2 linked regions of the Methylorubrum populi genome follow. The main gene of each other region encodes a partner of the protein of the gene in region 2 in a complex. Links are inferred from orthologs where the notes say so. Each region holds a gene or a part of one and is shown on either strand. Other genes may lie near its edges.

Evidence for each region.
Region 1: the proteins of MPPM_RS07640 (region 2) and moaD are in contact, whole or in part, in a crystal structure (PDB 1FMA), measured with the Escherichia coli proteins. The link is inferred for Methylorubrum populi from one-to-one orthologs.

What each region holds. Positions count from the first base shown.
Region 1 is NZ_AP014809.1:3,411,828-3,426,252, reverse strand. What follows is about bases 6,048-8,912. They hold moaD (molybdopterin converting factor subunit 1), read left to right. Parts: upstream 6,048-7,286; coding sequence 7,287-7,538; downstream 7,539-8,912. Other genes in these bases: MPPM_RS15685 (Spy/CpxP family protein refolding chaperone), read left to right, coding at 8,656-8,912; MPPM_RS15690 (metal ABC transporter substrate-binding protein), read right to left, coding at 7,543-8,469; pgsA (CDP-diacylglycerol--glycerol-3-phosphate 3-phosphatidyltransferase), read left to right, coding at 6,629-7,228; uvrC (excinuclease ABC subunit UvrC), read left to right, coding at 6,048-6,544. In the rest of the region: peptidoglycan editing factor PgeF, read left to right, coding at 1-429; MPPM_RS15725 (outer membrane protein), read left to right, coding at 826-1,716; MPPM_RS15720 (DUF2076 domain-containing protein), read left to right, coding at 1,938-2,681; MPPM_RS15715 (L,D-transpeptidase), read right to left, coding at 2,757-3,476; MPPM_RS15710 (protein phosphatase CheZ), read left to right, coding at 3,705-4,430; more of uvrC, read left to right, coding at 4,487-6,047; more of MPPM_RS15685, read left to right, coding at 8,913-9,213; MPPM_RS15680 (ABC transporter ATP-binding protein), read left to right, coding at 9,306-11,096; MPPM_RS15675 (aldose epimerase family protein), read left to right, coding at 11,161-12,201; MPPM_RS15670 (GbsR/MarR family transcriptional regulator), read left to right, coding at 12,254-12,814; MPPM_RS15665 (DUF4166 domain-containing protein), read left to right, coding at 12,883-13,581; rsfS (ribosome silencing factor), read right to left, coding at 13,585-14,001; MPPM_RS15655 (nicotinate-nucleotide adenylyltransferase), read right to left, coding at 14,074-14,425. UniProt on the Escherichia coli protein: Involved in sulfur transfer in the conversion of molybdopterin precursor Z to molybdopterin.
Region 2 is NZ_AP014809.1:1,653,715-1,668,016, forward strand. What follows is about bases 6,942-9,683. They hold MPPM_RS07640 (molybdenum cofactor biosynthesis protein MoaE), read left to right. Parts: upstream 6,942-7,957; coding sequence 7,958-8,410; downstream 8,411-9,683. Other genes in these bases: MPPM_RS07635 (gamma carbonic anhydrase family protein), read right to left, coding at 6,942-7,808; MPPM_RS07645 (AI-2E family transporter), read left to right, coding at 8,466-9,617. Also shown: MPPM_RS07610 (acyl-[ACP]--phospholipid O-acyltransferase), read left to right, coding at 1-2,632; MPPM_RS07615 (FRG domain-containing protein), read left to right, coding at 2,757-3,905; MPPM_RS07620 (DsbA family protein), read left to right, coding at 4,145-4,831; MPPM_RS07625 (hypothetical protein), read left to right, coding at 5,049-5,615; iron exporter MbfA, read right to left, coding at 5,729-6,721; more of MPPM_RS07635, read right to left, coding at 6,786-6,941; mqo (malate dehydrogenase (quinone)), read right to left, coding at 9,714-11,366; MPPM_RS07655 (hypothetical protein), read right to left, coding at 11,624-12,283; MPPM_RS28385 (YcxB family protein), read right to left, coding at 12,280-13,368; MPPM_RS07665 (VWA domain-containing protein), read right to left, coding at 13,572-14,302. UniProt on the Escherichia coli protein: Converts molybdopterin precursor Z to molybdopterin. This requires the incorporation of two sulfur atoms into precursor Z to generate a dithiolene group. The sulfur is provided by MoaD.

The sequences.
Region 1 (14,425 bases), 1.8 Mb from region 2 along the record:
TTCGCCGATCCGGAAAACCGCGTCGTCGGCGCGGCCCATGCGGGCTGGAAGGGTGCACTCGGTGGTGTCATCGCCGCCACGGTGGCCGCCATGGAGGCGCTCGGCGCCGAGCGCGAGCGCATCGTCGCCGTGCTCGGACCGACGATCTCGCAAGCCTCCTACGAAGTCGGCTCCGAGTTCGTTGAGCGTTTTCGTGCAGACGTGCCCGGAAGCGAGAAGTTTTTCGCCGAAGGGCGGCCCGGACATGCCCAGTTCGATCTGCCGGCTTTCATTCTCAAAAGACTGGCGGAAGCCGGCATCGGAGAGGCCGCTTCTGTGAACTTGTGCACCTATGCGGATCCGGAGCGATTCTACAGCTTTCGGCGCACGACGCACCGCAACGAACCGGATTACGGCCGACTGATATCGGCGATTGCACTCACCCCGTGACTATATTCTTACGGTACTCACAAAAGTCGTTGTATCCGTGCAACGCCCGCCGCAAGGGTGCCCACGGCCAGGCTTTTGTGCGCTGAAGCACTCGCATGTCGCGCCGCATCCATCGTAAGCCTTGCGGCGTCGCGGAACGCCGTGGTTGCATCCCTGCGACAATCTGTCCGGAACCATCACCAAAAAAAGCTCGGCCGTAAGTGAACCTTGGCCGTTCGGTGGCGTTTCCCGGTTGGAACGACGGCAGACCAAGACCACTGCCACAAAGGGGCCGCCTTCGGGACGGTCGGCGTGGTCAAGCCGCAACAGCATCTTCCGGGATGCTGGCATAGATACGGGGCACCGTGCCGCCTCGCTTCCCTGGAAGCACCGGCACAGTCAGAGAGGACCAGAGTAATGAAATCCTTCCTTCGCGCCGGTACGGCCATCGCCGGCATCGCCTTCGCCGGTTCGGCTCTCGCCGCCGACCTGCCGCGCCGCGCCGCGCCGCCGCCGGTGTTCCAGCCGGTGCCGGTCTTCACCTGGACGGGCTTCTACGCCGGTTTCAACGCGGGTTACGGCTTCGGCACCGGTGACGACAACAACGTTCCGACCGTGATCGGCGTCGGCCCCGCCAGCGGCCTCGTCGGCGCCGGCACCGCTGCCATCGCCTTCAACAACCGTCGCAGCGACGAAGGCTTCGTCGGCGGTGGTCAGATCGGCTACAACTACCAGTTCACCCCGGGCTCCGGTGTCGTGATCGGTATCGAGGCCGACGCTCAGTACGTCGACTTCGGCCGTGACCGGAACCGCTTCTCGGTCGCTCCGGGCTCCTCGCCGTTCCTGGCCGGCAGCCAGATCTTCAACCCGAACGGTCTGTCGGGCCTCGACTTCTTCGGCACCGTCCGCGGTCGCCTCGGCTACGCCTTCGACCGCACCCTCGTGTACGGCACCGGCGGCTTCGCCTACGGCTCCGGCGGCGGCTCCGACTTCGGCCTGCCGAACGGCTCCTCCGACGACTTCAAGACCGGCTGGGCCGCCGGTGGTGGTATCGAGTACGCTCTCCCGACCGACTCGTTCCTGAACTTCTTCAAGTCTTCGGCCGTCACGCTGAAGGTCGAAGGTCTCTACGTGAACCTCGACCGCGGCAACCGCCTGAACGGCGCCTTCGGTGCCACCCCGGCCGGCAACCTGGTCTTCACGAACAGCCCGGGCGTCGTGCTCGCCTCCGGCAGCCTCGCCCGTCAGCGCGAGACCGAGTTCGCCGTCGTCCGCGCCGGCCTGAACTACAAGTTCGGCTCGTACTAAGATCCGAAGCCTCGGCGGTCCCTCACCGGATCGCCGGACTTCCTCGGAAAAGCCCGGCCTCGTGCCGGGCTTTTTCTTTGTCCTGTGCTGGAGCGCACCGGTTCGCGCGCCCGGCCGATGCGGACAATCGACGCCGGCCCCCTGACAAAAGCTCGACCGGTCCCCATCTCCTAGCCGCCGTGCGGTGACGAGGCCGTCGGCGCCTTCAGGAGGACGTCTCCATGAACAGCGAAGAACGCGACATCATCAACGGCATCTTCCAGCGCCTCGAGCAGGCCTCCGGACAGCCCAGGGACGCTGATGCCGAACGTTTCATCGCCGAGAAGCTGCGCAGCCAGCCCTATGCTCCCTACGCGATGGCTCAGCTGATCTACGTGCAGGAGGAGGCGATCAAGAGCCTCAACCAGCAGCTCGAGCAGGCCCGCACCCAGGCACAGTCCCAGCCCTCCGGCGGCGGCGGCTTCCTGTCGAGCATCTTCGGCGGCGGTCAGCGCTCCGAGCCGCAGCGTCCGGCCGGTCAGGCCTGGGGCCAGCAGGGCGGGTATGGTCAGCAGGGTGGCTACGGTGGTCCGCAGGGCGGGCCTCAGCCCGGCTACGGCCAGCAGCCGGGTTACGGCGGTCCTCCGCAGGGCGGACCCTGGGGCGGTCAGGCCCAGCAGCCGGCCCGCGGCGGCGGCTTCCTCGCCACGGCGCTTCCGATGGCGGCCGGTGCGGCGGGCGGCATGCTGCTCGGCAGCGCCCTCTCCAATGCCTTCGCGGGCGGACATTCCTCGCTCGGCAGCGCTCAGGCTGCGGGCCTGAGCGGCGGTGACGCGGGTGGCGGCATGTTCGGCGGCGGCGGCGACCAGGATCTCGGTTCGGCGCTCGGCGGCGGTGACGGCGGCTTCCAGGACGCCTCGTTCGGCGGTGGCGGCGACGATTTCGGCGGCGACCTCGGCGATGGCGGGGATGACGACTGGGCCTGATCGGGCCTGATCGAGTAGAGAAAAAGAGCCTGGTGCCGGTCCCCCGGCACCGGGCTTTCTCTTGGGTCGGATGGGTCAGATCACTTCGACGCGGGTCCCGACCGGCGTGCGCTCGTAGAGGTCGATCACGTCCTCGTTCATCATCCGGATGCAGCCCGAAGACACGTTCTGCCCGATCGTGTGCGGCTCGTTGGTGCCGTGGATGCGGTAGAGCGAGGTGCCGAGATACATCGCCCGGGCGCCGAGCGGGTTCTCCGGCCCGCCCACCATGTGCCGCGGCAGGTCGGGACGGCGGCGCAGCATCTCGGCGGGCGGCGTCCAGTCGGGCCATTCCCGCTTGGCGGTGATCGTCTTCGCGCCGGTCCAGACGAAGCCCGGGCGCCCGACGCCGATGCCGTATCGGATCGCCTGTCCGCCCGTCTGGATCAGGTAGAGATACTTCGCGTTGGTGTCGATCACGATCTGACCGGCCCGGCCGGGCCCGTCATAGGCGATGACCTGGCGAGCGTAGCGCGGGTCGATCGCCCTGGCGACGGCGCTCTCCTCGGCGGCCGGCCCGGTCGGCAGCGCCGCGAAACGCGCGCGCGGCTGCGGTGCAATGGCGGCTTGGCGCGGCTCGCCGAGCGCACCGTAGCCGTCGACGGCGGGGCGCCGGGTCGGGCCGTGCGCGTCGCCGGTCATCAGAAATTCGATGAAGCCGCCGCCGTAGCGGCCCGGCCCCGTCTGCGCCATGGCCGGCCCGCACGCTCCGGCAATGGCGAGCGCTGCCAGCGCCACGCTCCATTTCGCCCGCATCCCACACTCCCGCCCTGCACACGCGATGCGGAAAGCTTTTCGGTATTTGCCCTGCGGGCGATGAATGAACGTGGTGAATCACCCGCTCCGGCGGGCGGGCCCCCGCAAACCGCGAGTCGTCGTCAACGGGCGGTAAATGACTCCGATCGCCTGAAAACTTTCAGCAAATCGAAACCACTGCGCCGGATTGTGTCGGACGAGATCCGTCCCCGAAGGCCCGTCCGACCGATGATCACCAAGCGCTACCGCATCGAGGAAAGCCTGGGCTTGCCCGTTCCGGCGGCCGGCATCTCTGCGGCCGCTCCGGAGGCGCTGCCGAATCCGCGCCTCGAAGAGATCCTCACCGCGATCAACGACCTGCGCCGCATCACCCAGGCGAGCGCCGGCGAGACCATCGAGGCCTGCCGCCGCGAACTCGGCGAGGCATTCGCCATGCGCCACGAACTCGAAGTGATGAAGGAGGCGATCACCCGCACAAAGTCGGAGATCGCCAGCCTTCACCGCTCCGAGAGCACCGGCAAGGGCATGCGGCGCGTCGCGGGCGAGCTCGACGCGGTGGTCGAGTCGACCGAGCAGGCCACCTCGACGATTCTTGGCAGCATCGAGAAGATCGAAACCAATGCCAACATGATGCGCGGCATGCGGCTGACGAAGGCCGCGCAGGAGAATGTCGACGGCATTCTCGACCACGTCATCGCCGCCTACGAAGCCTGCAACTTCCAGGATCTCACCGGCCAGCGCATCAGCAAGATCGTCAGCGTGCTCAAGTTCGTCGAGGAGCATCTCGACCGCGTGATCGAGGCCTGGAGCAGCCTTGAGGGCTTCCGCGATCTGCTCGCCGTCGAGACCGCCGCGGTCGACGAGAACGACGAGAGCTCGCTTCTCAACGGGCCGAAGCTTCAGGACGATCCCGGCCACGTCGATCAGTCGGACATCGACGCCCTGTTCGATTAACGGCCCGCGGCGCCGCGGCTCTTCCAACCGGAATCGCCGCGGCCTACATCGGGGCCATGAACCGCGCGACCCGATCCGCCTTCGACGACGTCCCGCCCGACGGGTTCGACGAGGACGAGAACGAGGCGCCCTCCCTCGACGAGGCGCCCGAGATCGACTTCGATTTCGAGGCCGGGGCCGTCAAGGCCGGCACCGAGATCATCCGCCGCTTCTGGACGACCCTGCCGACCTCGCCGGGCGTCTACCGGATGTTCGACCACAAGGGCGACGTCCTCTACGTCGGCAAGGCCAAGAATTTGAAGGCCCGCGTCGGCTCCTATGCCCGCGGCCAGGCCCATTCCAACCGCATCGCCCGCATGATCGCGCAGACGGCGGCGATGGAATTCGTCACCACGGCGACCGAGACGGAAGCGCTGCTGCTGGAGGCCAACCTCATCAAGCAGTTGAAGCCGCGCTTCAACGTGCTGATGCGCGACGACAAGTCATTCCCCTACATCCTGCTGACCAGCGACGGGCCTGCGCCTCAGATCGTCAAGCACCGCGGCGCCCGCCGCCGCAAGGGCAACTATTACGGCCCCTTCGCCAATGTCTGGGCGGTCAACCGCACGGTCAACGCGCTCCAGCGCGCCTTCCTGATGCGGACTTGCTCCGACAGCTACTACGAGAACCGTACCCGGCCCTGCCTGCTCTACCAGATCAAGCGCTGCTCCGGCCCCTGCACCGGCGAGATCGCCCTGGAGGATTACAACGGGCTCGCCGACAGCGCCCGCGCCTTCCTCTCCGGCAAGTCCAACGCCGTGAAGGACCGGATGCGCGAGGAGATGGAGCGCGCCTCCGAGGCGCTGGAGTTCGAGCGCGCGGCGCGCTTCCGCGACCGGATCGCCGCGCTCTCAGCGATCCAGGGCACGCAAGGGGTGAACACGCAAGGGGTCGAGGAGGCCGACGTCTTCGCCCTCGACGAGCAGGCGGGTCAGTTCTGCATCGAGGTGTTCTTCTTCCGCAACTTCCAGAACTGGGGCAACCGCGCCTACTTCCCCAAGGCCGACCGCTCCATGAGCGCCGACGAGGTGCTCGCCTCGTTCATCTCGCAGTTCTACGACGACAAGCCCGCGCCGCGCCTCGTGCTGGTGAGTCACACGATCGAGGATGCCGAACTCGTGGCCGCGGCCCTGTCGAGCCGGGTCGAGCACCGGGTCGAGATCCATCGGCCGCAGCGGGGCGAGCGCAAGAACCTCGTCGATTACGCCCAGCGCAACGCCAAGGAGGCCCTGGGCCGCCGCCTCGCCGACACCGCCTCGCAGGGCAAGCTGCTGACCGCGCTGGGACAGGCTTTCGGCCTCGACAAGCCGCCGCGCCGCGTCGAGGTCTACGACAACTCGCACATCTCCGGTACGGCCGCCGTCGGCGGCATGATCGTCGCCGGCCCGACCGGTTTCATGAAGACGCATTACCGCACCTTCAACATCAAGTCGGAGGAGCTGACCCCCGGCGACGATTTCGGGATGATGCGCGAGGTGCTGACCCGCCGCTTCAAGCGGCTGGCCAAGGAGGCGCCGCGCACGCCGCGGGAGGCGGAGGTCGGTGAGCCGCAGGCCGCGGCGGAGTGCCAGGCCGTGCCGGCCGCGACCGAGACGGTGATCGATGATCCCGACGCCTTCCCGGCTTGGCCCGACCTCGTGCTGATCGATGGCGGCGCCGGGCAGCTCGAGGCCGCCCGCGCCTCGCTCGCCGAGATCGGCGTGATCGACGTGCCGCTCGTCGGCGTCGCCAAGGGGCGGGACCGGGATGCCGGCCGCGAGACCTTCTTCGTGCCCGGCCGGACCCCGTTCAAGCTGCCGCCGCGCGATCCCGTTCTCTACTTCGTGCAGCGCCTGCGCGACGAGGCGCACCGCTTCGCCATCGGCACCCACCGGGCCCGGCGCAAGCGCGAGATGACCAGGAACCCGCTGGACGAGATCGCCGGCATCGGCCCCACTCGCAAGCGCGCGCTGCTGCACCATTTCGGCACCGTGAAGGCCATCCAGCGGGCCGCCTTGGAGGATCTCGCCAAGGCGCCGGGCGTGAACGCCGCCACCGCGCGGGCGGTCTACGATTTCTTCCACGCCAACGCTTGAGCCGAGCCCGTGTCGACAGAGCCTGCGCCCGACGCGATCCCGACGCGGTTGACGCCCCACGCGGCCCGTGATTTCACCCCGGCGATGAACGCCGTCCTCCCCCGACGCCGGTCGCAGGCCTGGACGCTCGCGAACTGCCTCACCTACGGCCGCCTCGTCGCGGTGCCGGTCGTCGTCGTCCTGCTGTTCTGGCCCGACGAGATCGCCGCGCGCTGGGCCGCCTTCGGCGTGTTCGTGGTGGCCGCGATCACCGACTATCTCGACGGCTACGTGGCGCGGGCCTGGGCGCAGAGTTCCGCGCTCGGGCGGATGCTCGATCCGATCGCCGACAAGCTCCTCGTCGCGGCGCTCCTGCTGATGCTGGCTGCCGACCGCACCATCGCCGGCGTGTCGCTCTGGGCGGCCATCGTCATCCTCTGCCGCGAGGTGCTGGTCTCCGGCCTGCGCGAGTATCTGGCGGAACTGAAGGTCGGCCTGCCGGTCAGCCGGATCGCCAAGTGGAAGACGACGGTGCAGCTCGTCGCCCTCGGCGTGCTCGTGGCCGGCCCGGCCGGCGAGAGCGTCATTCCCGGCAGCCTCACGGCCGGGATCGTCCTGCTCTGGCTCGCCGCTGCCCTGACGCTCTATACCGGCTGGGACTACATGAGGGCCGGGATCCGGCACGTGATCGACGATCCGCGCTGACGCGTCCGTCCTTGCTTCGGCTGCGCCCCGCGAGGACGGCTATGGAAGTGAGTGTGTGATGAAGCTCGTCTATTTCGCCTGGGTGCGCGAGCGCGTCGGCAAGCCCGACGAGACCGTGAGCCTGCCCGAGGGTGTCGCCACCGTGGCCGACCTGATCGGCTGGCTGAAGACGCGCGGCGAGGAATACGCCTATGCCTTCGAGAACGAAGGCGTGGTGCGCACGGCGATCGACCGGGTCCACGCCAAGCCCGGCAGCGCCATCGCCGGGGCTCGGGAGATCGCGTTCTTCCCCCCGATGACGGGCGGCTGAAGCCTCAGCTCAGCGCCTCGCGAAACGCGCTGAGGTTCGCGCGCATCATCTCCAGATAGCCCGCGGCCGGGCCGCCCGGCGCGCTCAGCGCGTCGGAATAGATCCGGCCGCCGACCTTGGCGCCGCTCTCTCGGGCGATCTGTTGCATGAGCCGCGGGTCGGCGATCGATTCCACGAACACCGCGGGCACCTTGTCCCGGCGGATCTGGCGGATGATGCGGGCGACGTCCCGCGGACCGGCCTCGCTGTCCGTCGAGATGCCCTGCGGCGCCAGGAAGCGCATGCCGTAGGCGGCGCTGAAATAGCCGAAGGAATCGTGGGTGGTGATGATGCGCCGCCGCTCTTCCGGGATCGCGGCCAGAGCGGTGCGAATCTCCGCATCGAGCGCGTCGAGCTTCTGCGTGTAGGCGGCCGCGTTGGCAGCGTAGAGGTCGGCATGCGCCGGATCGGCGGCGCTGAGGCCGTCGCGGATATTGGCGACATAGAGCTTCACGTTCGCCACGTTCTGCCACGCATGCGGGTCTGCGTGGTCCCCCTCCCCGTGATCATGTCCATGGTCGTCGTGGTCATGGCTGCCGGCGATGGTCTTCACGCCCTTGGAGGCCACGACCACCGGCGCCTTGGTGCCGGACGCCTTGATCAGCCTCTCCAGCCAACCCTCGAAGCCGAGGCCGTTGACGACGACGAGGTCGGCCTCCGCCACCCGCCGGGCGTCGCCCGGCGCCGGGGAATAGCCGTGCGCGTCCGCATCCGGCCCGACGAGGCTCGTCACGGCGACCCGGTCGCCTCCGACCTGCGCCACGAGGTCGGCCAGGATCGAGAAGGTCGCGACCGCCTTCAGCCGCGCCTCCTGCGCCGCGGCAATCGTCGGCGCGAGGCCGGCGATCAGCAGAATCGCGGCCGCGAACCCGCGCCCCATGAACCGTCTCATCCCGAAACTCCTCCGTTCGGCCGCGGTAATAATGTAACATTATCACATCGCCAAGATGGTTATCCGAACATGGACAAGCTTTCATGTTGCAGACACACGCCGGAGACGACCGGACACACGCCAGAGACGAAACGGACGCATCGTCGCCGGATCGGGGCAGACGCCCCTGTCTGACGGAGATGTCCCATGATCAGGAAACGCGCGACGGGTCTCGCGATGGCGGGGCTGGCGCTGTTCGGCGCGGCCAGCATCGGCGCCGTGGCGGTCCATGCCGGCGAGCGCGGTGGGCCTTTCGCGGACGGACCGCACGGCCATCGGCACGGGCGCTGGTCGGCGCTCTCGGCCGAGGATCGGGCGGCCTTCGCCGATGCCCGCATCGCCGGTCTGCATGCCGGGCTGAAGCTGAACCCGGAGCAGGAGAAGCTCTGGCCACCGGTCGAGGCGGCCATGCGCGATCTCTTCAAGCAGCGGGCCGCCCAGCGCGAGGCCCGGCGCGAGCGCGGCCGGATGGTCGATGACGCGCCCGGTGCACTTCGCGCCATGGCCGACGCGGCGACCGCCCGGGGCGAGGCCCTGCGCAAGCTCGCCGATGCCAGCACGCCGCTCTTCGCGACGCTCGATGACGGCCAGAAGCGCCGCGCCATGCTCCTCGCCCGGCCGATGCGCCCGTTCGGTGGGCCGCACAAGGCCTGGCATCGCCACGGCCCCGGCGGACCGGGCGGTCGGGACGGCGGCGACGAGTAGCATCGGGTCCGCCGCTTGATCCGCGAGCCGCGCGGCGGCAAACACCGCGGGCCCCGGCGTTCCGGCCGGGGTCAGCACAGACACGGTACAACATGGCGCGCCGGCCGCTCCTGACGGGCGACACCCTCCCCCTGCTCGGGCGGCTCTGGCGCGAATGGCTCTCGCCCCACCGTGCGACGCTGGCGGTGGTGCTCGTGCTCATCACCATCGTTGGCGCGGCGACCGGGCTCTATCCCGCCCTGATCAAGGCTGCCTTCGATGCCTTCGATCACAAGGACATGGGAGCGCTGGCCTACGGGCCGCTCATCGTCATTGCCGTCACCTCGGCCCGCGGCTTCGCCCTGTTCGGCCAGACCGTGCTCACCAACCGGGTCGTCACCCGGGTCGAGGCCGACATGCAGGCCGCGCTCTACGCCCATCTGATCGATGCCGACCTCGCCCAGCTTGGCCGCGAGAGTCCGGCGGCCTTCACCCAGCGCTTCACCACCGATTTCGCCTTCATCAAGGAGGCGCTGACCCGCATCTCGACGGTTCTGCTGCGCGACGTCGCCATGCTGACCGCCCTGGTGATCGCGCTGATCTGGATGGATCCGCTGCTGACGCTCGCCGCCGCGGTCACGGCGCCGCTCGTGGCCGGCCCGGTCAACCGCATCGGCAAGCGGCTGCGGCAGGTCTCCACCACGACGCAGGAGCAGATGGGCGCGACCGCCAGCCTCATCACCGAGAGCCTGCAGGGCGCCCGCGTCGCCAAGACCTATGCCCTCGAAGGTTACCTCAAAGGTCGTGCCGCGGAGGCGCTGGACGAGGTGCGCCGGCTCAAGATGAAGGCGGCCAATGCCCGCGGCCGGCTCGACCCGCTGATGGAGATCGGCGGCGGCCTCGCGGTGGCCGGCGTGCTGGTGCTGGTCGGCCAGCGGGTGATGTCGGGCGACCGCACCGTCGGCGACTTCACCGGCTACGTCGCCGCCCTGCTGCTCGCCGCGCAGCCGGCGCGGGCGCTCGGCACCCTCAACGCGATCCTGCAGGAGGCGGCCGCCGCGCTCTCCCGCTACTTTGCCCTGATGGACGAGCCGCCGACGATCCGCGAGGCGCCCTCTGCCCGACCGCTGACGGTGACGCAGGGTGAGATCCGCTTCGAGGCCGTGCATTTCCGCTACCGCGCCGACGCGCCGGCGCTGGAGGGGGTCGACCTCGTGGTGCCGGCCGGCTCGACCACGGCGCTGGTCGGACGCTCGGGCTCGGGCAAATCGTCTCTGCTCAACCTCGTGCCGCGCCTTCAGGACGTGACGTCGGGCCGTGTCCTCATCGACGGTACCGACATCCGCGACGTCACGATCCCATCGCTGCGGGCGGCGATCGCGGTGGTGTCGCAGGAGGTCGTGCTGTTCGACGACACCGTTGCGGCCAATATCGGCTTCGGCCGCCCCGGCGCGTCGCAGGACGAGATCGAGGCGGCGGCGAAGGCCGCGGCGGCGCACGGCTTCATCTCGCGGCTGAGCGAGGGCTATTCCTTCCGGGTCGGGCCGGGCGGCGGGCGGCTCTCGGGGGGTGAGCGCCAGCGCATCTCCCTGGCCCGCGCCTTCCTCAAGAATGCGCCGATCCTGCTCCTCGACGAGGCGACCTCCGCCCTCGACTCGGAATCCGAACACCTCGTGCAGGAGGCGCTCGAACGGCTGATGCGGGGGCGCACCACGCTGGTCATCGCCCACCGCCTCTCGACCGTGCGCGAGGCCGACCGCATCGCCGTGCTCGAGGCGGGCCGGGTGATCGAACGCGGCCGGCACGATGAACTGGTCGCGGCGGGGGGCACCTATGCGCGACTGCACCGGCTGCAATTGTCCGACGACACCGGTGCCGCCAAGCCCGAGGCCGCCTCCGCCTAACGGTCCGGAGGCCGTGAGAACGTTCCCGGACTTCGCGCGTCTACGCTGAGCAGGAGGGCGAGGAATGGCGGCCGATCGGTTCGGGACGACGCGGGCGGGCGAAGCCGTCCTCCGACACACCCTCAGCCGTGACGACTTGCGGGTGCAGGTGATCGATTACGGCGCGGTCGTTACGGCTATCGAAGTGCCGGACCGGGAGGGCCGCCGCGCCAACGTCGTCCTCGCCCTCGACACCCTGAAGGGCTACGAGACCGTGAGCCCGCATTTCGGGGCGATCGCCGGCCGATACGCCAACCGTATCGCAAGGGGCCGCTTCACCCTCGACGGGACGACCTACGCGCTGCCGATCAACGAGCCGCCCAACACCATGCATGGTGGCCTCAAAGGCTTCGCCAAGCGTCTCTGGCAGGTGGCGGAGGTGGGCGAGACGCATCTCACGCTGAGGCGGCGCAGCCCCGATGGCGAGGAGGGCTTTCCGGGCACGCTCGACGTGGAGGTCGTCTACAGCCTGCCCGAACCCGGCACGTTGCGCATCGACTATCGTGCCGTAACGGACCGTCCGACCGTCCTGAACCTCACCAATCACAGCTACTTCAATCTCGCCGGCGAGGGCGCGGGCGACGTGATGGATCACGTCGTGCAGGTATTCTCGGATGCCTACGCGCCCACGGACGCGACCCAGATCCCGACGGGCATTCTCGCCCCGATCGCCGGCACGCCGTTCGACTTCCGCGAGCCCACGCCGCTCGGGGCGCGCATCCGGCAGGGCCACGAGCAGCTCGTCCTGGCCGGCGGCTACGATCACACCTTCGCCCTGCGCGGATCCGCCGGCATGCTGCGCCCGGCGGCTTCCTGCCTCTGCCCGGCGCGTGGGCGGCGGCTCGATGTTGCCACGACCCAGCCGGCCCTGCAGCTCTACAGCGGCAACAATCTCGACGGCTCGCTCGTCGGTCCCTCGGGGCACACCTACCGTTCCGGGGATGGTGTCTGCTTCGAGACGCAAGGCTTCCCCGACGCACCGAACCACCCGAACTTTCCAAGCACCGTCCTGCGGCCGGAGGAGACGTTCACGTCGAGCACCACCTTCCGCTTCTCGGTGATCTGAGGCGCGGGCACGGCCGCTTGACTTTCATCTCGTTTCGTCTGAAATTTCTGTCATGACAGAAATTTCAGACCAGTCGCAAAAGCTCGCCCCGGCAGTGGAGCGCTTCATTCTGCACTGGGGCGATCTCGGCGGACAGTGGGGCGTGAACCGCTCCGTCGCGCAGATCCACGCCCTGCTCTACCTCTCCGACAAGCCGCTCGCGGCGGAGGACATCGCCGGCACCCTCGGCATTGCCCGCTCCAACGTGTCGAACTCGCTGAAGGAGCTCGCGGCCTGGAACCTGATCCGGCGGGTGCCGGTGATGGGCGAGCGGCGCGACTTCTTCGTCGCCGAGACCGACCTGTGGGAGATGGTCACCCGCATCGCCGCCGGCCGCAAGGAGCGGGAGATCGACCCTGCCCTCAAGGCGCTGCGCGAATGCGTGGCCGAAGCCGAGGGGGACCCACGGGTCGGGGCCGTGGCGTCGCGGCGCCTCAAGGCGATGCTCGACTTCACCCAGACGCTCGACGGCTGGTACGCGCAGATGCTGAACGTGCCTCACAACACCCTGGCCAAGCTGATCCGACTCGGTGGCCGGATCGTCCGCTACCTGCCCGTGAAGTCCGAGACCTGACCTGCCACGCCCCGGCGGAATCGCCGCCCGGACGAATGGCATGGGAGGATGTTTGAGGAGGCTTCTCCATGCGCAATGCCGCGGAACGGGCTGCCCCGGCCCAAGCTCCGGTCCGCCCGGCCGAACTGTTCGACCTGCGCTTTCGCGCCCTCGTCCCGGAGGCGGATTGGGCGCGGCTGCCGCCGGCGGTGCGCCGTCGCTTCACCAAGCGGCTCGGCGCGGGCGAGAGTGCGGTCTATGCCGGCCGAGTCGTCGAGACGCATCTCACCGTGCTCGGCTGGCTGCTGGCACAGGGCCTGCGCCTCGTTGGTGCGCCGCTGCCCACCGCTCGCATCGCCAATGTTCCGAGCGTGGTCGCCGTCACCCAGGACCGCGGCGGCAGCGGACAGATCTGGACGCGGCTCTACGCCCGCAGCGCCGGCTTTCCCCAGGCGATCCACTCGGCCAAGCGTTTCCGGGGCCCGACCGGCCTCGAGGAGCGGGTCGGCGCCGGGCTCGGGATGAGCCTGCGGGTTCTGGTGGAGGATCGGGCGCTCGTCTTCCGCAGTGAGCGCTACTTCATCGACCTGCCGGGCTTCCGACTGATGCTGCCGCGCTGGCTCACGCCGGGGATCCTGACCGTCAGCCACTGCGCGACCGGCACCCGCAGTTTCCGCTTCGTGCTGGAAATCCGCCACGCTTGGCTCGGTCGTCTGCTGCGCCAAGAGGCGGAGTTCACTGATCAGGTCGAAGCGTGCGACGAGATCAGCGACGTCCCGGCCCCGTGAGGCTCAGACAACGAGGCGGGCGCCGGTCGGACGGTCGACGCCCCAGATCTTCTCGAGATTGTAGAAGCCGCGCACCTCGGGTCGGAAGATGTGGACGAGGATGTCGCCCGCATCGATCAGCACCCAGTCGCAGGCCGGCATACCCTCGACTCGGGCATTGCCGAATCCCTTCGCCTTCATCTCCTGAATGATCTTGTCGGCGATCGAGCCGACATGGCGCTGAGAGCGGCCGGATGCGATGATCATCGTGTCGGCGAGCGACGTCTTGCCCGCGAGGTCGATCTCGACGGTTTCCTCGGCCTTCATCTCGTCGAGGCATCCGAGGGCCAGGGCCTTCAGGGCGTCGGAGGAGGCGGTCTCGGTGTCGGAGCCGGCGGCTCCCGGCTGAAGGTGTGCGGACAGGGTCTCGGTTCCCGGCAATCGGTTTGTGGCGACGCCGCCACCGCCTGAAATTGGCGGCTTTCGTCCCGCTTTTCAAGCGGGCCGAACGCCCTAGGCACCCGTCCGCAACGCCGTCGAGGACAGTTCCGAGCGCGGACCGTGCAGGAAGGACCAAGCCGGCGGGCGCCGGGCCGCGAGCGTCACCGCCTCGGTCTCCGGAATCCGCGCCGAAGCGAAGGCCTGCGCCGCCCGTGCCGCCGGTGCCGCCAGGGTGTGACCGGGCCGGTCGATCACCGCGACCGGCATCAGCGTCAGGATCTCCTCGAAGCGGCGCCAGCGATGAAGCGAGCCGAGGGAATCTGCCCCCATGATCCACACGAAGCGCAGGGTCGGCCGGCGGCGGACGAGCCAGCGCAGGGTCTCGACGGTGTAGCGGCTGCCGATTTCCGCCTCGAAGCCGGTG
Region 2 (14,302 bases):
CACGACGCTGCTCGCGATCTTCTCGGTCGGCATCGCGGTGGGATCCGGCCTCGCCTCGTGGCTGGCCAGCGGGCGCATCGTGCTGCTGCCGACGCCGGTCGGCGCGGTGCTGATGGGCCTGTTCGGTCTCGACCTCGCCTGGACCGTCTCGCACCTGCCTCCGCCCGCGGGCGAGCCGGTCGGGGCCTGGGACTTCATCACCAGCGGCCACGGCCTGCGCATCGCCATCGACTTCTTCGGCATCGCCGTGGCCGGCGGCCTCTACGTCGTGCCCTCGTTTGCCGCGGTGCAGGCCTGGACCGAGAAGGCCAAGCGTGCCCGCGTCATCGGCGCGGTCAACGTGCTCACCGCCGCCTTCATGGTCGGCGGCACCCTGGCGCTGGCCGTGCTCCAGGGGGCGGGGCTCACCATGGCCCAGCTCCTCGGCCTCGTGGCGGTGCTGAACCTGATCGTCGGCGCGGTGATCCTCAAGACCCTGCCGACGAACCCCCTGCGCGACGCGCTTTCGATCCTGTTCCGCGCGGTCTACCGCCTGGAGGTGAAGGGCCTGGAGAATGTCGAGCGGGCCGGCCCGAACGCCATCGTCGCCCTCAACCACGTCTCCTTCCTCGACGCGCCGCTGGCGCTGTCGCTGCTGGACAAGGAGCCGGTCTTCGCCATCGACCACGGCATCGCCCAGCGCTGGTGGGTGAAGCCGTTCCTCAAGGTGACGAAGGCGATGCCGCTCGACCCGACCCGGCCGCTTGCCACCCGCACGCTCATCAATGCGGTCAAGGGCGGCGAGACGCTGATCATCTTCCCCGAGGGCCGGCTCACCGTCACCGGCAGCCTGATGAAGGTCTATGACGGGGCGGGCCTGATTGCCGACAAGTCCGGCGCCATGGTCGTGCCGGTGAAGATCGACGGGCCGGAGCGCACGATTTTTTCGCGCCTGAAGCGCGATCAGGTCCGCCGCGCGTGGTGGCCGAAGGTGACGGTGACGATCATGCCGCCGGTCCGCCTCCACGTCGATCCCGAGCTGAAGGGCAAGAACCGCCGCCGGGCGGCCGGCGCGGCGCTCTACGACATCATGTCGGACCTCGTCTTCGAGACCGCCGACATCGAGCGCGGCGTCTTCTCCGCGCTGATCGAGGCGGGCCAGCTTCACGGCTGGCGCCGCACGGCGCTGGAAGACCCGGTGACGGGCACGATGAGCTATTCGCGCCTCGTGATGGGCGCCAACATCCTCGGCCGGAAGCTCCAGGCGCTGCTGCCGGACGCCAAGAAGCCGGTCGGGCTGATGCTGCCCAACGCCAACGGCGCGGCGGTGACGTTCTTCGCGCTCGCCAGCGCCGGCCGGGTGCCGGCGATGATCAACTTCTCCGCCGGCCCCGCCGCGGTGCTCTCGGCCTGCCGCGCGGCGCAGGTCGACACCATCCTCACCTCCCGCGCCTTCATCGAGAAGGGACGCCTCGGCGCCCTGATCGAGGGCATCCAGGGGACGATCCGCCTGATCTATCTCGAGGACGTGCGGGCGGGCGTCACCACGGGCGACAAGATCCGCGGCTTCTTGAGCCCCCGGCGGCCGCTCGTCGCGCGGAAAGGGACCGACCCGGCGGCGATCCTGTTCACCTCAGGCAGCGAGGGCACGCCGAAGGGCGTGGTGCTCGCCAACCGGGCGATGCTCGCCAACACCGCGCAGGTCGCCGCGCGCATCGATTTCGGGCCCCGCGACAAGGTGTTCAACGTGCTGCCGGTGTTCCACGCCTTCGGGCTGACGGCCGGGCTGGTGCTGCCGCTGATCTCGGGCGTGCCGGTCTACCTCTACCCCTCGCCGCTGCACTACCGGATCGTGCCCGAACTCATCTACGGCACCAACGCCACGGTCCTGTTCGGCACCGACACCTTCCTCACCGGCTACGCGAAGATGGCGCATTCCTACGACCTGCGGAGCCTCCGCTACGTCGTGGCCGGCGCCGAGCCGGTGAAGCAGGCGACCCGCAGGACCTGGGCGGAAAAGTTCGGCCTGCGCATCCTGGAGGGCTACGGCGTCACCGAGTGCGGGCCGGTCCTCGCCCTCAACACGCCGATGTTCAACCGCTTCGGCACGGTCGGTCGCCTCCTGCCGGGGATCGAGTCGCGGCTCGAATCCGTGCCCGGCATCGAGGAGGGCGGACGCCTCGTGGTGCGCGGTCCCAACATCATGCTCGGCTACCTGCGCGCGGAGAATCCCGGCGTGCTGGAGCCGCCCGCGGACGGCTGGTACGACACCGGCGACATCGTCGCCTTCGACGCCGACGGCTTCGTGACGATCAAGGGCCGGGCCAAGCGCTTCGCCAAGATCGCGGGCGAGATGGTCTCGCTGGCCAGCGTCGAGTCGCTCGCCGCCGAACTCTGGCCCGACGCCCCGAGTGCGGTGGCTGCCGTGCCCGATGCCCGCAAGGGCGAGCGCCTGATCCTGTTCACGGAGGCCAAGGGCGCGACGCGGGCCGCCTACCAGACCCACGCCAAGAGCCGGGGCGCGGCCGATGTCGCGATTCCCGCCGAGGTGGTCGTGCTGGAGGCGTTGCCGATGCTCGGCACCGGCAAGATCGATCAGGTGGGCGTGACGAAGCTCGCCCGGGAACGGGCGGCGACGGCGGAAGCCGCGTGAGGCGAGACCGATGTCGGCCGGCGGCTCACGCGTCCGGCCGACATCGTCTTTAAATCTGAGCTTGTAATTTCTCACCAATATACGAACCTGGAGTATAAGATCCTGCCGATTCGGGTGTAGGGTGATGTCTCAGGGAAAACCGATTTCCGTTTCATCATCGGTGTCTGATTTATTTCCCCGCATCATCATCAATTCTTGGAATGATTTCCTGAATAACATTGAACAATTTTTGGACGGCAAGTGGATCTTTCGCGGTGTCACCAACGTCACGTACGAGTTACTTCCATCGATTGGGCGTGGATGGGACGATAGCACCCGACTGATGGATGAGGAGGCGCGGCTCCTCCGGTGCTTCAAGCGCGAAGCCCGGCCCTACCTCACCTACCTGCCGGCCGATGAGTGGGAGTGGCTCGCGATCGCGCAGCATCACATGGCGCCGACCCGGCTCATCGACTGGTCGGAGAGCCCGATGGTATCGACCTATTTCGCGGTCTGGGGCTCGGATCCGCGCCGGAGCATGAGCTTCGACGGCGGCCTGTACATCGTGCCGAAGCCGACGGGCGCCGACGAGACGGCGCGCGCCACCAGCCCATTCGACGCGAAGGATGTCCAGTTCTTCTATCCCGCCCACGTCTCCCGCCGGATCACGGCGCAGAGAGGGCTGTTCACCGTCCACCCCAATCCCCTCCGGGCCTACGATGCTCCGGACAAGCGCCAGATCGTGATCCCCGGCCGCCTGAAGGGTGATTTCCGGATCAAGCTCGACAGTCTCGGCTTCAATCACGCCACCATGTTCCCGGATATCGATGGGCTGGCCAAGCTTCTTGCATGGCGCCTGATGCCGACGGTCGCGGCACCGGTCGCGCCACAGCAGCCGGCGGCGGCCCAGGCGGTCGCGCCTCCGGTCACGGTCGCCAAACCGCGCATTCGTCCCGACGATCCGCAGAAGGGACAGTGGGGTGGGAAACCCGAGAGGAACGGTTGGCGCTTGAGCGCCCGGGTCGAGGCCGTCGAGACCGGTTGGTTCAAGACGGTGCTCGAAGTCGCGTCCCCGGATGGATCGAAGATGCTGACCGAGCCGGTCGAGTTCTTCCTGCACGACAGCTTCGCGAAAGCGAAGCGGACCGTGCGGCCGCAATCGACGGGAAAGGTCAAGCTCGAACTCTATTCCTACGGCGCCTTTACGGTCGGCGCCCGCCTGCCGGACGGCACCGAACTGGAGCTCGATCTCAGCAAGATCGAGGATGCCCCCAAGCTCTTCCGATCCCGATAGCGATCGACGCGGCGAGCGGGGCTCGCGCCCACAGAAGGCCGGTCCGCTCCGTTCCAGCGGCACCGCTCGGAAGGCGCGCCCTGCTCACAAAATTCCCGATTGCCGACCGTTCTCGCTCTGGCGAGGAGAGGACAGCGGGAGCTTCGTGAGAGACACCTAAGCCGAATTTCAACCATGCTCGGCGGATATGGCGCCAAGCGCGCGGACCCGTCAGGACGCGCTCGACCAGGGATTCGCCGATGCCCCTCTCTCGCCGCCGCTTCCTCGCCTCCTCGCTCGGCCTCGCGATCGCCGGTCCCGCCGCCGCTCAGAGCTACGGCCAGACCTTCAAGGTCGAGAACGACGAGGGCCGGCCGGTGGCCAATATGCGGCTGCCCGGGGAGATCACCGGGCAGATCCAGGAATTGCGCGGCGTCACCTATGTCGGGCCGCGCGAGGCCGAGGTCACGCTCTACGAGTTCTTCGACTACAACTGCCCCTGGTGCCGCAAGGCCGCCGCCGACGTGACCGCGCTCGCCGGCAGCGATCCGGGCCTCCGGATCGGCCTCGTCCACAACCCGATCCTTTCGCCGATGTCGGCCCAGGCGGCCAAGGTGTCGCTGGCGGTGCAGCGCAAGCTCGGCTCGGCGGCGGCCTTCGCCTTCTACGGCCAACTGCTGTCCACCAAGGGCCAGATCGACGGGCTCAAGGCACTCGACATCGGCGCGAAGACCGGCGTGCCGCGGGCCGAACTCGAACAGATCGCCGACAGCGACGCGGTGCGCGAGGCGATGCGCGCCCACATGAACGTCGCGGCCAATCTTGGGCTCACCGCGACGCCCTCCTACGTGCTCGGCAATACCGGCGTGCTCGGCCATCCCGGCGTGAAGTCGCTGGCGCGGATGATCGCGGCGATGCGGCGCTGCGATCAGATCGCCTGCGGGTAGCGGATCGTTCCGAACCAAGGGATGCCGGCTTCCGGGACGATGCGCCCGCATGGAGGCGCTTTGCACGGCACAAGGTTGCGCTGATACGTCGATCCTGGCTCACCTGACCGATGCCGACGAAAGATCCCCGTCGGGGATTGCGGCTCTCGCCGTCGGGATGCGGCCGGGGCGCGGACCCGCCTTCCCATCGGTAGCGGCTGGTTGGACGAGTGCGACGATGGCTCTGATCGATCGATACATCCCGATCCCGCAATACAGGGAGTATCACAGCGCAAGCGTGAGGGCGTCGGCCGACACCGTGATCGCGGCCGCCGCAGCCTACCGAACCGAGAGCGATGCGTTTTTCCAAAGGATGATCGCCCTGCGGGAACTGCCGATGCGGGCCCGGCGGCTTCTCGAGCGCCGGCCGATCGAGCCGCAGCCGCCGTTCGGAATCGATGACTTCACTCTGCTGCAGCGCTCCGAGAACGAGGTCGTGTTTGGGCTGGCGGGCCGCTTCTGGCGGCCTGACTTCGATCTTGCCCCTCTGTCTGGCGGGCAGGACTTTCTGGATCTGAGCGAGCCGGGAATCGCGAAACTCGCGCTCAACTTTGCCGTCCGCACCGAAGGCGCAGGCGTGACGATCCTGTCGACGGAGACGCGCGTCATTTGCGTGGATCGTGCCGCAGGCAGGAGATTTGCGCCCTACTGGTTTCTGATCCGTCCGGTGAGCGGTCTGATCCGCCGGCGGACTTTGGGCATCATCCGCCGAACCTGCGAGGGCGGGGCCGCGCCGGCGGCGTAGCTTCCATCCCCTTTCCAGCACCGTCGAAGGCCTATTGGGCGTCTCGGGGGCGCTGGAAACGACGCGTGACATGGCCCGGCTGACCCGGGTTTCGACCCGAGTGCGAGCGCGCCTCAGGCGCCGCCGATGAGGATGCCCGTGGCCAGCACGAGGGAGCCGCCGAGCACGATCTGGAAGGCGGCCCGCAGGAACGGCGTTTCCATGTAGCGGTTCTGGATCCAGACGATGGCCCAGAGCTCGACGAAGACCACGGCGAAGGCGATGCTCGTCGCCAGCCAGAAATTCGGGATCAGGTAGGGCAGCGCGTGGCCGAGGCCGCCGAGGGCGGTCATCACGCCGGAGGCGAGGCCGCGCTTGAGCGGCGAGCCGCGCCCGGAGATCTTTCCGTCGTCGTGGGCGGCCTCGGTGAAGCCCATCGAGATGCCGGCGCCGAGCGAGGCGGAGAGACCGACGAGGAAGGTCGTCCACGGGTTCTGCGTGGCAAAGGCGGTGGCGAAGATCGGGGCGAGCGTCGAGACCGAGCCGTCCATGAGTCCGGCGAGCCCCGGCTGGACCCAGGTCAGGACGAACTGGCGGTGGGCGACGGCGTCCTCCTCGTCGCGGACGGGTCCGCCGAGATGCGCCTCCGTCAGCGCCTCGGCCGTGCGCTCGTGCGCGCTCTCCGCCGCGGCGAGGTCGCCGAGCAGGGCCCGCGTGTCGGCATCGGTCGAGCGCCGGGCGGCGGCGAGGTAGAAGTCGCGCGCCTGCCGCTCCATCGCGGCGGCCTCCTCGCGGACGCGTTCGAGCCCGAGATGGCGCATCAGCCAGACCGGCTTGCGGCTGTAATAGCCGGCGATGTGCTCGCGGCGGATGGGGATGATGAAGTCGCCGAAGCGCCTCTTGTAGCACGCGATCAGGCGGCGGCGGTGCTCGTCCTCGGCCTCCGCCATCGCGTCGAATAGGGCGGCCGAATGGGGAGAGTCGGCGCGCAGCCGCCCGGCATAGGCGCGATAGATCTGGCCGTCCTCCTCCTCCGACCCGATCGCCAGCGCCAGGATCTCCTGCTCGCTGAGATCGTCGAACCGCTTTCGGCCCCCGAGGGCCAGCGTCAAGAGACGGCTCATCATCGCTGCGTCGGTCTCCGGGGCGTCGGTTTCCGGAGACAGCGCGCCGGGGCGGGCGTCGCCGGCCTCACCCCTCCTGCTCCTGCAGCAGCCGGTACTCGCGCCCGTGCCGGCAATAGCCCTCGACGATGTGGCTCATCATCGCCCGCTTCTTCGGGTCGAGGGTGCCGAGGATGCGCGCGGGCCGGCCGCCCCAGAGGTGCCCGCCCTCGAGCAACTGGCCCGGATCGGTGGTCGAGCCGCCGGCCAGCATCACGTCGTCGGCCACCACCGTGCCGGGTGCCAGCACCGAGCCGATCCCGATGAGGGAGCGGGCGCCGATCCGGCAATCGGCCATGCGCACGTTGTGGCCGATCGTGGTGTCGCGCCCGATCACCACGCCCTCGCCGCGGCTGCGGATCACGGTGTTGTCCTGGATGTTGGTGTCGGCGCCGACCACGATCGGCCCGACTTCCGCCGAGAGTTCGCAGGAGAACAGCACCGTCACCCCGGCGCCCAGCGCGATGCGGCCGGAGAGCCGGGCGGTGCGGGCCACGAACACGCTGGCATCGGTCTCCGGCGGCTCGGTCGGCGCGGGCGGGCTCGCCGCCTCGCCGGCAGCCTCGCGCAGGCGCTCGGCCCGCTCGGCCAGTTCCTCCGGCGTCACCGGGCGCAGGCGCTTGGCCGGGTTGCCGCCATAGGCGAAGCCGCTCTCGAGGTTCGAGCGGGGAAAGATCGTCGCGCCGGCCTCGATCAGCACGTTGTCGCCGACGACCGCCCCGTCGAGGATGATCGCTTCGTCCTCGATCACCACGTCCGAGCCGACGGTGCAGGCATGCACCACCGCGTTGCGGCCGACCGTGACCCGGTCGCCGATATGGGTCGGCAGCGATTCGGTGGCGATGTGGACGGTGGAGCGGGCGCCGAGCCAGAAGCGCTCGCCCGCGGTGATCGGCTGGCCGTCGCTGCGGATCACGCTGTCGTCCCCGAGCCAGGCCTGGGGCCCGAGGGTGGCGGTGCCGATCACGGTGCTGGCGCGCCCGCACCAGACGGGGCGGCTGGCGAAGACGGGCAGGATGCCGTCATGGGGCAGGATCAGATCGGGCGTCACGTCGCGGCTCGCTGTTCTTCGAAACGGCGCCGGTGGCGCGGTCCTATCCTTGAGCCATATAGGCTCGCGGGCAAATGGAGTAACGGGCTTGCGTGTAAACGCTCGGGCAGGTCCGTCCACGCCGCGTACGCGTTCCCGAAGAGGCGGTCATGACGGTCAGCATCCAGTCCGAGCCCTTCGACACCGCCGCCGAGATTGCCCGGATCGAGGCGGAACTGGCCGGGCGGGCGGGAGCGGTCGTGACCTTTTCCGGCCTCTGCCGCGACGAGGCGGGCCGGCTCGCCGCGCTGGAGCTGGAGCACTATCCCGGCATGGCCGAGGCCGAGATCGGTCGGGTGGTGGAGGAGGCGCGCGCCCGCTGGCCGGTCCAGGCGCTGCGGGTGATCCACCGCCACGGGCTGGTGCGGCCGGGCGAGGGCATCGTCCTCGTCGTCACCGCCTCGCCCCACCGCAAGGCCGCCTTCGCGGCGGCCGACTTCCTGATGGACTACCTCAAGACCCGCGCCCCGTTCTGGAAGCGCGAGCACCTTGCCGACGGCACCACCGGCGGCTGGGTCGAGGCGACGGAGGCCGACGCCGCCGCCGCCGAAGCCTGGACCTGACCCCTCGGCCTGCCCAGCCCCGGCCCGCCCGGACACCGCGAACGGAAAACCCCTCATGACGGCATCCCCTTCCAGCCCGCCGGGCGCGCGCCGCCTCGCGGTCGCCGGCATCGCGGTCGTGGCCTTCGCCGCCGCGCTCTGGCTCGCCTGGACCGCCTCGGCGACGCTGCTGCTGATCTTTTCCGGCATCCTGTTCGCCGTCTTCCTCGACGGTCTGACCCGCGGCCTCGGTTACGTCCTGCCGATCGGGCGCGGATGGCGCCTCGCCCTCGCCTGCCTCGTGCTGGCCGCCCTCGCCATCGGGCTCTCCGCCTTCGGCGGCGCCACCGTGGCGAGCCAGGCGCGCGACCTCGGCACCACGGTGCGCCAGCAATCGGAGACGGTGCGCGACTGGCTGAAGGAGCGCGGCATCGAGATCGACCTATCGCAGGGGGCGCCGGCGGGCCAGGGCGGCGGTGGTGATACCGGTCAGGGCGAGAGGGACGAGGGCAAGGAGGGGAAGGGCCAGAAGCAGGGCGGCCTCGCAGGTCTCGCCTCGGGCGCCCTGAAGAGCCCCGGCTCGCTCCTGTCGGATGCCGGCAGCGTGCTCGGCCCGGCCACGACCGTCGTGATTGCGCTGTTCAACGCGCTCGGCAACGTCCTCGTGATCGTCTTCCTCGGCGTGGCCATCGCCGCCGATCCGAAAAGCTACCGCGACGGCGCCCTGCGGCTCGTGCCGCCGCGCCACCGCGAGAAGGGCGCGCGCGTCCTCGACGGGTCGGGCGAGACCCTGCGGCACTGGCTGTTCGGACAGCTCGTGACCATGGCGGCGATCTTCGTGCTGACCTGGGCGGGGCTGAGCTTCCTCGGCATCGGCGGCGCGCTGATCCTCGGGCTCCAGGCCGGCCTGCTCGCCTTCGTGCCGACCATCGGGCCGCTGATCGCGGGCGTGGTGATCGTGCTGAGCAGCCTCGCCTCGGGGCTGAACGGATTGCTCGGGGCGCTCGGCGTCTACCTCGCGGTGCAGACGGCGGAGAGCTATGGCCTCACTCCGTTCATCCAGCGCCGCGCCCTCGACCTGCCGGCGGCGACGATCTTTTCCGGCCAGCTCCTGCTCGGCGTGCTGTTCGGCCTGTGGGGAGTGGCGCTCGCCCTGCCGCTGGTGGCGGTGATCAAGGTGCTGCTGGAAGAACTCTACATCGAGGACGGGGCCGAAGCGGAGGCCTGAGGCGTTCTCCGGCCGATCGCTTCGGCTTCGCCCCGCAATGATCCGTCAACAGAACGGTCCGCAGATCCTTGTTGGACCTGCGGACCGGTAATCGCCTTACGGCGCCATGTCGGGGACCGGCTTGACGGTGCCCGTCTCGGCCGGGGCGGGCGCCGGGGCCGGAGCCCCGATCTGCGGCGGCGGGGTGAGCTGCAGGTGCTCGCTGGTATAGGCGAGCTCCTGGTAGACCCGCTGCGGATCGCCGTTCAGCTTGGTGCCGTAGCTCGGCACGATCTGGCGGATCTTCGCCTGCCATTCCGGGCTGGCGACCTTCTGGGCGAAGACCTTCTCCAGCACGTTCAGCATGATCGGCGCGGCGGTGGAGGCGCCCGGCGAGGCGCCGAGCAGGGCGGCGATGCTGCCGTCCTTGGCCGCGACCACCTCGGTGCCGAGCTTGAGCACGCCGCCCTTCTCCGCATCGCGCTTGATGATCTGCACGCGCTGCCCGGCCTGGACCAGGCGCCACTCGTCCTTCTTGGCGTCGGGGAAATACTCGCGCAGGGCCTGGTAGCGGTCCTCGTCGGACAGCATCACTTGGCCGGCGAGATACTCGATCAGCGGGTACTGCTCGACGCCGACGCGGACCATCGGCCAGACATTGCTGGTGGTGGTCGAGGTCAGCAGGTCGAAGTAGGAGCCCTCCTTCAGGAACTTGGTCGAGAAGGTCGCGAACGGCCCGAACAGGATCACGCGCTTGCCGTCGAGCACCCGGGTGTCGAGATGCGGCACCGACATCGGCGGCGAGCCGACGGAGGCCTTGCCGTAGGCCTTGGCGAGATGGCGCAGGGCCACGTCCTGGTTCTCGGTGACGAGGAACGAGCCGCCGACGGGGAAGCCGGCATAATCGTCGGCCTCGGGGATGCCGGAGGCCTGCAGCAGGTGCAGGGCGCCGCCGCCCGCGCCGATGAACACGAACCGGGCATCGACCGTGGACCGGCTGCCGTCCTTCAGGTTCTTCGAGGTGACGCGCCAGGTGCCGTCCTTGTTGCGCGCGAAGCTCTCGACCTCGGTCGAGAGGCGAAGGTCGAACTTCGGCCCGCTCTTCAGCGAGGCGATGTACTGGCGGGTGACCTCACCCCACTCGCAATCGGTGCCGAGCGGCGACCACGTGGCGGCGACCTTCTGCTTCGGGTCGCGCCCCTCCATCATCAGGGGGACCCACTTCTTCACCTGCTCGGGGTCGGTCGAGAACTCCATCCCGGCAAAGAGCGGGCTGGCCTTGAGCGCCTCGTAGCGCTTGCGCAGATAGGTGATGTTGTCGTCGCCCCAGACGAAGCTCATGTGGGGCGTGGAATTGATGAAGGAGCGGGGGTTCTTCAGCACGCCCCTTTGCACCTGCCACGCCAGGAACTGGCGCGTGACCTGGAAGGCCTCGTTGATCTCGACGGCCTTGCCGATCTGGATGTTCCCCTTGGAATCCTCCGGCGTGTAGTTCAGCTCGGCCAGGGCGGAGTGGCCGGTGCCGGCATTGTTCCAGCCGTTGGAGCTTTCCAGCGCCACGCCGTCGAGCCGCTCGACCATCTCCAGCGACCAGTCGGGCTCGAGTTCGCGCAGCCAGACACCGAGCGTCGCGCTCATGATGCCGCCGCCGATCAGCAGGACATCGACCTTGCGGGGCTCGCCCGCGGCGAGCAGGGGCGAACCGGGCAGCGTCGTCGCCGCCAGACCTGCCAATGCGCCGCCGATAACCTGCCGCCGGTTCATCGGCATCGGGCTATGTTGCACATTCGCGGAGTGCATGTGCAGTTTATCGTCAGTTTTCATTTTATTTTTCGTGCCGCTCAAAAATTTATTGGTCCTGCGCGTCCGCTACAACGAGCACGCGCGAGCGACAACCCGGCGATTACATGGCTGCCATGCCCTGAAACCTTGAACATGCGCAGCCGATTGTCAGACCGCGTCGGGCGCGTTCGGCATCGCCGGAACGGGGTTGACCATAGGTCGCCAGTCGCGGGGCCGAACGAACCTCAGCGTGCGGCCGAGCGCTCGATCCGGCGGATGCTTCCGAGGATCGCCCGGGCGGCCTCGTGGCGCATCGCGCCGGTCTCGCAGGTCTTGCAGATCGCCCCGAGATAGCGGCCGTCGACCACCGTCTCGGCGAACAGACCCGACTTGAACCGCGGCGCCGCCTCGGTCTCGACGGCGATCCAGTCGCGCGGCCCGAATCGCTTGGGTCCGAGCGGGCGGCGGATGGAGGCGCCGGGGCTCGTACTCTTCAGGACCGCACGCAGGCGGAAGTAGCGGGACAGCGGCGAGGCGTGGAGCCCGGCGAGGCGGGCCGCGTCGTCCTCGCCCTCGACCGGGGCGGTCCGCAGGCGCAGGGTGCAGGCCTCCTTGGTGCGGGCGCAGGCCGGGGTCTCGCACACGATCCGCACGACGCGCCGGCCGGAGGCGTCGCCGGGGTCTTCGTCGGCATCCTCCAGCACCCAGCCCGCGGGCAGATCGAGCACGAAGCCCTGGTCGAGGCGCAGGGTCGTCGGTCCCGGAAGGGCCTCGGCCGCGTCGGTGCTCGCCTCCGGTGCGGGTTCCTCGGTGGAATTCGGCCTCTCCTCGGCCCGGGCCGGCGCGATGGCGAGCAGGCACGACAGGAGAAGAGCCGCACGGCCGCGGCGGAGGGGATCGGTCATCGGGCACGAGCCTCCGGGAGGTGGCGGTCGATCAGGGCCTCGGCGCGGGCGCGCGCCTCCGGCTCGAAGATCCGCAGCGGCACGGGCAGCACCTCGTCCCAGCGCATCGGCAGGATCATCAGGTCGCCGGCCTGCACCCGCCCGCGGAACAGCGGCCAGCCGAGATGCGCGTGCGCCCCGTCCTTCGCGGTGACGATGCCGGTCTCGCCGATCGCGATCTCGGCCTCGCCGGGCGGCGCCTCGGCTTCGAGCCGCCGGGCGAGATCCACCGCGAACCAGCGGCGCGCGTAAGCGTGGACCGCGAAGAACCCTGCGATCACCACGGCGGTGATGGCAGCCGGCTTCCAGAAATCGCTGGCGATCATCTCGGCGAAGAGCGGCAGCGCGTCGGCCAGCGGCACCCGGTAGGGATCGACCGCCCAGAGTATCAGGAGCAGGGCGGGATAGAGCAGGGACAGGCCCACGAGCCACGCGGCGGCCCCGGCGAGCCGGGCGCGGCGGGCCCAGGGATTTTCCAGGCTGCGCAGGATGAGCGGCACCCGCTCCTCCGCGGTCAGGCGCAGGGCGGCGCACACGGAATCGGGCCCCGTCGCCGGTTCGGCCGGCGGCGGGGCGGGGGCGGGCCGGCCGGCGCAGGCCTCGACCCAGCGCCGGATGCCCGCGATCGTCTCCGCGCTCAGGGACGCCTTGGGCAGGACGACCGGCACCTCGCCGATCTCCGTCGTCAGGAAGAGGTGGTGCCGGTCCTCCGCGAGCCCGCCGATGCGCGGCCAGGGCACGAAGCTCACGAGATCCGGCGCGGTCTGGGTCAGCCCGGCCCCGTCGAGCCGGTAGTGCACCGGGACCGGGCTCGGATCATCGCCGCCGCCGCCCGGCGGTCCCATCAGGGCCCGCACCCGGCGCCGGGCGAACCAGGGGTGAAGCGCGTAATGCGTGAGCAGGGCGAGCGTGATCAGCCCGAGGCCGGCGGCGAGCGGCAGTGGATCGAAGTCGGACAGGTCGCGCCAGAACGCCGACAGGCTGCGCCGGCCGCCCGAAGTCGCCCAGGCCGAGACCGTGCCGAGCAGCGCCAGGAACCACAGCACCGGCAGGCCCAGCGTGAGGATGCGCCGCCTTTGCGCCGCCAGCGGCCCCCTCTGCGCGTGGAGATTGCCGATGATCCGGTGCGCGAAGGTGAGCGGGGCGTCAAAAGTGAGCGGCGCCTCCGGAACGGGCGGGCGGCCGGAGAGGGCGGGGACGACGGGCAGGACGAGACTCCGGGACTTGCGTTCGAGGATGTCGGCGCCGATCAGCCGTCGCGGGCGGCGGCCGGGACCGCGGCGATGCCGGCGCCCGCGGCCCAGGCGTTGAGATCCTGCTTGCGGATCGCCGCCGCCATCATGTCGGGGAAGAGGTCCGGCGTGCAGGCGAAGGCGGGCACGCCGAGCGCGGCGAGCCGCGCGGCGAGCCCCCGGTCGTAGGCCGGTGCGCCCTCGTCGGAGAGGGCGAGCAGGGCCACCACCTGCACGCCCGCCCCGACGAGGCGCTGCGCCTGGGCGAGCAGGCCGGCCTCGACCCCGCCCTCGTAGAGATCGGAGATCAGCACCAGCACCGTGTCCTCGGGCCGGGTGATGCGCGAGGCGCAGTAGCCGACCGCCCGGTTGATGTCGGTGCCGCCGCCGAGCTGGACCGAGAACAGCACCTCGACCGGATCGTCCATCTCGTCGGAGAGATCGACCACCTCGGTGTCGAACACCACGAGCCGGGTCGAAACGGCCGGCAGCGAGGCCATCACCGCCCCGAAGATGCTCGAATAGACCACCGAGTTGGCCATCGAGCCGGATTGGTCGATGCACAGGATCACGTCCTTGAGCGATCCGCGGCTTTTTCGCCCGTGGCCGAGGCGGGTCTCGGGGATGATGGTGCGGTACTCCGCCTGATAGTGGCGCAGGTTCGCCCGGATGGTGCGGTTCCAGTCGATCTCGGCGTGGCGCGGGCGGCGGTTGATGCTGGCGCGGTCGATCGCCCCGGTCACGGCCT